Regions from separate parts of the uncultured Intestinibacter sp. genome, predicted to be linked through region 2. Evidence: riboswitches for the same ligand, from Rfam matches in the RefSeq annotation. Region 2 holds a riboswitch; each other region holds the start of a gene.
What was found. Region 2 has a riboswitch for cobalamin ahead of RDX53_RS01365 (metal-sensitive transcriptional regulator). Riboswitches for the same ligand answer to the same signal wherever they lie in the genome.
Positions count from the first base shown of each region.

Region 1: another riboswitch for cobalamin. It lies ahead of RDX53_RS03185 (energy-coupling factor ABC transporter permease); the one in region 2 lies ahead of RDX53_RS01365 (metal-sensitive transcriptional regulator).
Region 3: another riboswitch for cobalamin. It lies ahead of RDX53_RS03010 (cobyric acid synthase); the one in region 2 lies ahead of RDX53_RS01365 (metal-sensitive transcriptional regulator).

Region 1 covers NZ_CABQXJ010000009.1:46,771-50,059, reverse strand. Annotated here, with positions in the region: gene RDX53_RS03200 (energy-coupling factor ABC transporter ATP-binding protein) at 1-16, opposite strand, end outside; gene cbiQ (cobalt ECF transporter T component CbiQ) at 9-707, opposite strand; gene RDX53_RS03190 (energy-coupling factor ABC transporter substrate-binding protein) at 771-1,091, opposite strand; gene RDX53_RS03185 (energy-coupling factor ABC transporter permease) at 1,091-1,780, opposite strand; cobalamin riboswitch at 2,022-2,201, opposite strand; gene RDX53_RS03180 (nitric oxide reductase activation-like protein) at 2,449-3,289, opposite strand, start outside.
Region 2 covers NZ_CABQXJ010000004.1:22,896-26,184, reverse strand. Annotated here, with positions in the region: gene dinB (DNA polymerase IV) at 1-754, shown strand, start outside; cobalamin riboswitch at 885-1,081, shown strand; gene RDX53_RS01365 (metal-sensitive transcriptional regulator) at 1,435-1,728, shown strand; gene RDX53_RS01360 (SoxR reducing system RseC family protein) at 1,740-2,168, shown strand; gene RDX53_RS01355 (threonine/serine exporter family protein) at 2,218-2,700, opposite strand; gene RDX53_RS01350 (threonine/serine exporter ThrE family protein) at 2,705-3,289, opposite strand, start outside.
Region 3 covers NZ_CABQXJ010000009.1:5,233-8,521, reverse strand. Annotated here, with positions in the region: gene RDX53_RS03015 (cobyrinate a,c-diamide synthase) at 1-399, opposite strand, end outside; gene RDX53_RS03010 (cobyric acid synthase) at 409-1,947, opposite strand; cobalamin riboswitch at 2,101-2,266, opposite strand; gene RDX53_RS03005 (histidine phosphatase family protein) at 2,262-2,870, opposite strand; gene cobS (adenosylcobinamide-GDP ribazoletransferase) at 2,889-3,289, opposite strand, start outside.

The sequences.
Region 1 (3,289 bases), on a different contig from region 2:
TATTTATTTTAAACATCTTTACTATCCCCTACTATATGGAATGTACCATCAAATAATTTCATATCTAAGGCTATACTCATTTCATCATATCTTATCATCATTCGCTTGAATAACATATTTACTAAAAGCCCAAATGAATGGTATCCATTTTTTAAATTTATATATCCAAAGCGAAGTTCTTGGGAAGTTCTTATATCTAATACTTCCTCCATAAATATAAATATGAATCTATACATAAGCATTGATATCTCTAAAACTACATCTGGCAAGTGTAATTTTTTGAATATAAATATAAGTTGATTAAAAGGTGTTGTCAACATTATAAAATATATGCATGTTAAACAAGACAATGCCCTGAAAAACAAATGTATAGATGTGTCTATAGATGTATTAGAAACACCTATATATAAATTTCCCACTTTTATATAATGAAGTAAAATCGATTTATCAGTTGAAAAGTTTATTAAAATCATAATTATACTTATTAATAAAAATGCAAATGGTATTTTTATTAAATGTATATAGTCTTTTACCTCTATTTTGGCAATTCCAACTATTGTAATACTCATACCTAATATTATCAATACTGATAATATGTTGTAAGGACTAATTAATGATATTATTAAAAATAACATACCTACACTAAATTTTATATTAGGGTTAACCTTAAATAATTTATTCTTATAAGCATAATCATCTATTATCATTAATTTATCTTCTTTCTAAATTTATTTGAATTCACTAATACCTTAAACTAAATGTATTATAAATTATTTTTCTTCCCTCATTTTATGTTTAGTTCTAGTAGCTCCTATGTAGTAACCAACTATACCAGCACCTAGTGCTGCTTGAGATGCGAATAGTAAACTTTCGATTTCTCCACTAGCTGGTTCAAAGAAACTGCTAAACCATGGTTGATAATCTGGATTTATTTCTGTGATAGCTGCTTCAGCTTCACCATCTGCTCCACCAAATTCTGCATCACTTTGTATTACTTGAGGCACTACTATTATAGCTAATACTAATAGTAATAGTATTATATTTAATTTTGTACTATTACCTTTTTTTGATTTTGTTTCATGAGTTGTCATTATGCTAGTACCTCCTTATCTTCATTTTCAGTTATAAAGTTATAGATTATAGTTGTTAATAACCCTTCTGCTATTGCTATTGGAATTTGAGTTATAAAGAATATTCCTAAGAATTTAATAGCAGATACTGCAAATCCACCAACTGGATCAGGGAATGCTAACCCTAATTGTAATGAAGTTAAAGTATATGTAGCTAAATCTCCTATTGATGCTGCTAAAAATACTGCAACATTTTTATTGATTTTATCTTTGCATAATTTCCAAATTAAATATGATATGATTGGCCCAAATATCGCCATTGAAAATGCATTTGCGCCTAAAGTTGTTATTCCCCCATGAGCTAATAATAACGCTTGGAATAATAACACTATTGTTCCTAATACAACTGTTACGCTAGGTCCAAATAATATTGATGCTAGTCCTACCCCTGTTGGATGTGAGCAACTTCCTGTTACAGAAGGTATTTTTAATGCTGAAAGCACAAATACAAATGCACCACATAAAGCTAGCAATAATTTTTTCTTTGGATGTTCTTTTACTACTTTTGTTATATTTTTTAAACCTACAACAAAGAATGGTATAAATAGTACATACCAAATTACTGCCCATTTTACTGGTAAGAATCCTTCCATAATATGCATAGCGCCTGAAACTGTCGGAGCTAATACTAGCATAAATGCTGCTAACATACACCATTTCACATTAGTCTTTTGTAATCTCATTTACCTACCCCTTAAAAATAATATATTTGAAAATGTTGTGTATTAAGAACTGATAATATCTTATTTATGATAATAAATTTTGTCTATAACTCCCATTATTTAAATAATAATTCTAAAAATAAAAAACCTAACTACTCTGAGTTAGGCAATATCCTTAAATAAGTTTAAAAATTATTCCTTAATTAAGATATTATCTCCAACCCCGGAGAAATTCTTTTATTTATTAGGCAGGTTTCCTGACTTAGTCTCATTCTATCCCTCCCTTCCCATGATTTTAGATCACAGTGGTAACTGAGGGAATCGTCAACATTACAGTAGCGGGGGCTGTAGAGGATTTACACCTCTTTCCCTATTAATCTAATGTAGAACCTAAAAAATTTTAATTTTAATACCAACATATTCCATCTTGAGAATATATTTAAAGTATAGCATAAACAGACAAAATGTGATGGTTTTCACAATTCCAATTTGTTATAGTCTATAATCTTTTTATATTTTAAATTAATATTACATTGTAATTATATGATTATGTAAGTTTAACTATATAATATGTTGTTTTTTAATTCTAATTACGATTTTATATTTTTGATATAGCTTATAAAGTCTTTTTTAATTTATTAATTCCGTTTAGTTATCTAGTTAATTATTACCTTTTTCAAATAGGTAGATACAATATCTGAAAATCTCTGTATATCTTTTATATAAATAAAGTCTTTTCCATAGATTTTCTTTTCTGCCTCTAGGTCAATTTCTTTTCCTGTAAAAACTCCTAATACCATTATTCCTCTTTTTCTAGCTTTTCTAACTTCCATAGCAGTATCTTTAATTCCTACTATACCTTTATAAGACATTTCTCCTCTTATACTTCTTGAACTGTCTTTACCTATTTTTACATCGTTTGGTTTACCGTCACTAAGTACAATTAAAATTTTATTTTCTTCTTCTCTTTCTAATAGTCCATCACAAGTTGCTTTTATCGCAAGACCATCTCGATTATTTCCAGAACAGTAATATTCAAATATATCCTCACACTTTCTGACATTATCGTTATAATCCCTAAATCGTTTTAATATTGTATAATCAAGAAAACTTTGAAACCCCATAACTCTGTTTGGAATCCCAGCGAGTGTAAGTGCAGCAGATAATATATATGCTTGTATCGCAACCATAAATTGTTTTGATGTTTGTGAACCACTTGAATCGAGTAGTATATCTATAACATATCTTCCTTTTCCATTGTCTACATCTTTATAAAATATCTTGTTATTACTACTTCGTCCTATTCTCCACGCTTTATTTGCATATATTGTTCCGCAATCAGAATAAAGTCTATCAGACGAACTTTCTTCTATTAATAATCTAGAAAAACATTCTCTAAGCTTATTTATTTGTCTTCTATATACCTTCATTTTATATTGAAATTCAAATAAGTTATTATCCTTTTGTCTAGTTACATATTTTAATTGGAACGCATTT
Region 2 (3,289 bases):
AAAATATGCTACAACTATTGCAAAGTTTATAAAAAGAGATATCTTAATGGAGACAGGACTTACTGCTTCTGCGGGTATTTCATACAACAAATTTCTGGCTAAGTTAGCATCTGATTATAATAAACCAAATGGATTTACAGTAATAATTCCAGATAATGCTCAAGATTTTTTAGATAAATTACAAATACAAAAGTTTTTTGGTATTGGAAAGGTAACTGCTAAAACACTAAAACTTATGGGAATAAATAATGGATATGATCTTAGACAACTTAGTTTATATGAATTAGAAAAATTGTTTAAAAGCAGAGGATATATTTATTATAATTTTGCGAGAGGAATAGATAATAGACCTGTTGAACCATATAGAGAACGTAAATCTGTAGGTTCAGAAACAACACTAGACCACAATTACAGATTAGATGAAGAAGAACTTGTAAATATATTAGATGAATTATGCCTAGATGTAAGCAATAGAATTATGTATTTAAATAAATTAGGCAAAACAGTCACACTTAAGATGAAGTTTGAGGATTTTACACAAATAACGCGCAGTACAAGTCTAGAATACGGAATAAACTCACATAAAGATATAAGAAAAAATATATACAATCTATTTAGAAATATACAGTGTAATAATCTACAAATACGTTTAGTCGGTGTAACTTTATCAAATTTAATAGATATAAATGAGAGTACACACAATATAACACTATTTGAATATATGAAAAATATAAGCACTGATAAAGATGATTAAAATAAATTTATTTAAATATTGTATAATAAAATAGCATATCATAAAGTATTATAATTTATTGAAAAAATTGTAAAATAAGGATATAATTAAGTATACACATTGTTGTATAGATTTTTTGAATAAGATTCACGAATTGAATATTGTTCAAGGTGTATTTAAAACAATACTTAAAAGGGAATGTGGTGAAAAGCCACAGCAGCCCCCGCTACTGTAAGAATGACGAAAGCTTAAGGTTTTGGAGAACTTAACCTCCACTGTTAAATCGGGAAGGAGAAGCAAGTAGGATGATTTCAAGCCAGGAGACCTGCCTAAAATAATACATGCTCTTTCGGAGGGAGAGAAATACTGTAATATGGGTTATTTATAATCGCGCGGAAAATAGACAATATACATATTATAGATTTTTTTGGGACCGAAGAAAATGGTTCTTTTTTTGTGAATAATAAAAGAACATTAATTCAATTTGTGAGTCTTATTTTATTGGATAAATTTAATAAAAAGAAAGTGTAATATTTAGTAACTTAGATATTTAAAGTTAAACATATTAGTAAGATTTTAAAATAATAAAAAATATATAATAAACCATTTTTTGAAATATGAAAATGAATAATTTTTAGGAGTTAAATTTACACTTTTTTAATGATATAATAATATATATCACTAATAAGAGGTGTTAAATAATGAGTGAAAAAAAATTGGCTAAAGGAAATGACAAAGCTGCACTAAATAGAAGGCTTAAGAGAATTGAAGGACAAGTAAAAGGAATTCAAAAAATGGTAGAAGATGATAGATATTGTGTAGATATATTAGTTCAAATATCAGCAATTAGATCTGCTATAGATAATGTAGGCACAATGATACTAGAAAACCATATTAAGGGCTGTGTTTCTAATGATATAAAATATGGAAATGAAGAAGAAAGTGAAGCGGCAATTAAGGAATTAATGGATACAATAAAAAAATTCACAAAATAGGGGGGGCTATTATGAATCAACAGGGGTTTATAGTTGAAATAGTAGATGATAAAACTGCTAAAATGCGTATGCAAAGACATTCTGCATGTGCTTCATGTGGTAAATGTGCAAAATTAACTTCAGAAAGTCAAGATTTAATAGTAGAAGTCGACAATCAAATTGGAGCAAAAGTAGGGGATCACGTAGAAGTTAGTATGGATAGTGTAAAAGTAATGAAAGCAACTATGTTGGCATATATGTTGCCACTAGTATTTTTAATTGCAGGGACAGCTATATGCTTTTTTGTACTTAATAATATAAACTTTAACGGTCCAATAGAATTATTAAGTGGACTATGTGGATTATTATGTACATTTTTAAGCTATCTTTATCTAAGAAAAAACGATAAAAAATATAGAGAGAGCAGAGATTATATTCCTATAGTAGTGAGAATAATTTAAATATAAGGGGTTTTGTAGCTGTGATTAATAAACCACAGCCACAAAACCCCTATTTTTCTAACTTTTCTTCAAGTTTTTTTAAATGCATCTTTTTAACAAGTATATAATAAGTTTTTGTAAAAGATGTAATTATAAGAATTCCGATTGCTATTCCAGTACTTTTAAATAGAGAATCCGTTCCAGTAGATACAGCAAGTGCATAATCTTTTTGAACTAATGAATACATAGTATTATATAATCCAAGACCAGGCACAAGTGGAAGTATTCCAGGTATTATAAAGTTTATAGCTGGATATTTTAATTTACGAGCTAAAATTTCACTAAATAATGAAACAACAGCAGATGCTATAACCATAGAAAATACATTTGAAATATATTCTGAGTTAGCCATAACAACATAAGTACACCATCCTATACCACCTACTATACCACATGGAATAAGTGATTTTTTAGGTGCATTAAAGAATATAGAAAAACCTGCTGTAACTGCAAATGAAAATATAAAGTTTATTATTAAATCTTTAATAGTCATTTAATCAACCTCCAATTTTAATCCAAAAATCAAGTACAACACCGACTCCTACAGCTATAGCTCCTGCTGTTAAAAATGCTTCAAATACACGAGAAACACCAGAAACTAAATCACCAGATATTAAATCCCTAAGCCCTTTTACGAAAGCAACTCCAGGAAGTAGAGGCATTATAGAACCTACTATAAGCATTTTAGGGTCATGTAAAATTCCAATCTGACAAAAAGCAACCCCAAACGTAGCTATTGCAAATGAAGATACTAATGTAGCCATAAATGCCATAGAGTTAAGTTTCATTATTCCATTATATATAATAGTTCCAACAACTGAGATTATTAATGTAAGTAAAAAATCTGCTATACTTGTACCACCTATTAAATAAGCGAAACATGCAGAAGAAATTGCAGTCCCCGCATAAAAAGAAATTATTCCATATGGTGGAGGTAAAGTAGCTATTTTTTTTAGTTTATTAATCGCTTCATCAGTTGTCATTTCAGGGTTTTGAACAAAATCTCTAGATACAGTATTTAAAAGGTCTATTTTGTTTAAGTCGATACTTCTACGCTTTATAGTTCTCATAAATGACAATCC
Region 3 (3,289 bases), on a different contig from region 2:
TAAAACCATAGCTGCAGAAGATGCGGCCATAGCTTTTGCATTTATGACTAATATAACTGGTGCTTTTAACATTTTTGATGTATATGAACTTGTGCAATCATTTAAATCTATTCCATATCCATCATATAATCCCATTACGCCTTCTACTACTGCTATATCAGCATCTTTAGATGCTTCTTTTACTATATACTTTATTTTTTCATCTTCAAGCATATAGGAATCTAAATTTCTAGAATATCTTCCTGTTATAAAAGTATGATAAGAAGGATCTATATAATCTGGTCCAACTTTAAATGGTTGTACCTGTAGTTTTCTTTTTGTAAGTGCTTGCATTATACCTAATGAAATAGTTGTCTTTCCGACACCACTATTTGTCCCTGCAATTAATATTTTCTTCATCTCTACCACCTATTGTCCTTTACTTTCTTCGTGCTCTTGCATTATTTGATATATTTTTTCTATATCAAGATGTTCTCTTAAGAAGTCTGCTAATCTGTCGTATTCTTTATCCTTAAATTCTTTAAATGATTTAACTTTACTGTCTATTTTATCTAGACCTTTCATTTCTCTTATGTTGTTTAATATAGTTCTAGTAAAATCTATATCATCAAATATTCCATGAAGATATGTTCCGAAAACATTGCACTCTGAGTTTACACTTCCTTCTGTGTAATTAACTTTTTCATCTAATTTTTGTGTAATTGTGCATAGATTTTTTATTTCATTACCTCTATTGGTAACGCCCATATGTATTTCATATCCTTTAACTTTTTTACCTTCTAAATTATTTAAATATCCACTTAAATCTTTATCTATTATTGCCTTAACTTGAGTTGTTATCTTTTCTAGTTCAAAAGTTGTTTCAGTATCTAGAAGACCTATCCCTTCAACTTCCTCTAGATCACTTTCGACATGATATGGGTCTCTTAATTTTTTACCTAGCATTTGATATCCACCACAAATACCTATAACTAATTTTCCTCTTCTATGTAATTCCTTTATTTGTTCTTCAAGACCATTATTTCTTAAAAACATTAAATCATCTATTGTACTTTTAGTACCTGGAATAATTACTATATCAGGATTTCCTAGAGATTCTCCATAATCTACATATCTAATACTTACATCTTCTTGAGTTTCAAATATATTAAAATCTGTAAAATTAGACATATGTGGCGTTCTAACAATTTCTATATGTATATCATTTCTCGCCATTTGCTTTTTAAATCTCGTAGTTACACTATCCTCATCTTCTATTTTTATATCACAATAAGGTACAACACCTAATACAGGTACATTTATTATTTCTTCTAACATTTTTACTCCGGAATCTAAAAGCTCTTTTCTACCTCTAAATTTATTTATTATTACCCCTTTTACTCTCTTTCTATCTTCTTCGCTTAATAAAAGCATTGTTCCAGCAAGTGATGCAAAAACGCCACCTCTATCAATATCACCAACTAATATTACTGGTGCATCTGCTATTCTTGCCATTCCCATATTGGAAATATCTCTTTCCATTAAGTTTATTTCTGCTGCACTTCCTGCACCTTCCATAACAACTATATTGTAGTTTTCTTCAAATTCTTTAAATATATCTCTCAATACATCCATTAACTCTAACTTATATTCATGGTATTGTAGAGAAGTCATATCTCCAACTACCTTTCCTCTTACTATAACTTGGCTTTTATTGTTGCCACATGGTTTAAGTAATATTGGGTTCATATCTGCTATTGGTTCTAATCCACATGCTTCTGCTTGTGAAACTTGGGCCCTTCCCATCTCTAGTCCTTCCTTTGTTATAAATGAATTAAGGGCCATATTTTGAGATTTAAAAGGAATTACAGTATATCCATCTTGTTTAAATATTCTACCTAAACCTGTAACTATTGTACTTTTCCCAACATTGGATGCAGTTCCTTGAAACATTATTTTCTTACTCATAGCCTCTTCCCCTTCTATTATTTGTAGCGCTATATATTAACTAAAATAAATCTATATTTATCGTATATATATTTAGAAAACTAACAAAAAAATCCTAATAACGAGATTAGGATTTTTTGTATTTATAAAAAAATCTTCACCCCGAGATTTTAACTCTAATAAATTAATTAATCCAGGTATCCTGACTTAACATCATCCTACTCCTACACCTTCCCATTTTCTCAAACAGTGGTTTCTATAGTTTCATCCGTTTCACAGTAGCGGGGGCTGTAAAGGCTTTTACCTTTTTCCCTGAGAAAAATTAATCTAATATTCTATTTTAAAAAACTTGTTTCATTTAACTTATTAATAACAGCAAATCCATTATCAATTTCAACAATACTTATAGATGCATTGTCGATTTTAAAATTCCAATGGTATTCAAAACTATTTGAAATTAAATATGTTAAAATATTTCTAATTGTCCCTGCATGAGCACATATTAAGATTGTCTCATCTTCATCAGACTCATCTAAAATAAATTGTGTTTCTTTTGATACTCTTTCAAAACAATCAACCAAGCTTTCTCCATTTGGATATGTATATTCATATCCTTCTTCTATCATTTTGTTAAATTCATCAGGATAATCTTTTTGAATTTCTTTGAAGTCTTTTCCTTCAAAATCTCCAAAGTTAATTTCTTGTAAATCCTTACTCTGTTGTATTTCTATTGAATTTATTTTAGCTAAATATTTTGCAGTCTCTTTAGTTCTACTTGACGTCGTAGTATATATCTTATCAATTTTTTCATCACTTAAAAAGCCTGTTATTTTTTCTATTTGTATCTTTCCTTCTTCACTTACTTTACTATCTATATGACCAGAGAGTTTCGCAAGTTTATTATCTTCTGTAAGTACATGACGTACTAAAATTAATTTTTTCATTTTCTTCTCCTTACAATGCTAAATTACTGAAATTAGCATATAAGTATATATTAAGAAAAATACTTCTCCAAGTTCTATCGTGCAACCTAGTATATCTCCAGTTACACCATCAATCTTTTTATATATATGTTTTTTAAACAATAATGCAAATACTATTATAAATATAATAGAACTTAAAACTTTTATAATTGTCGCAATAGGTTGTAAGAAAATAAATTTTCCAAATAATATAATTAATATAGAAGAATATACTATACCTGTTATAAGCATTCCCATAGTACATTTTCCTATAAATAAATTACCCATACCTTTTGCTCTTGGAGTTACTGTTTTGTAAGTCATTATCATAACTCCAATTCGCCCTATAACCGGCATAAAAATAACTAGCCATAACAAGTTATTTTGTACTAAGCTATTGA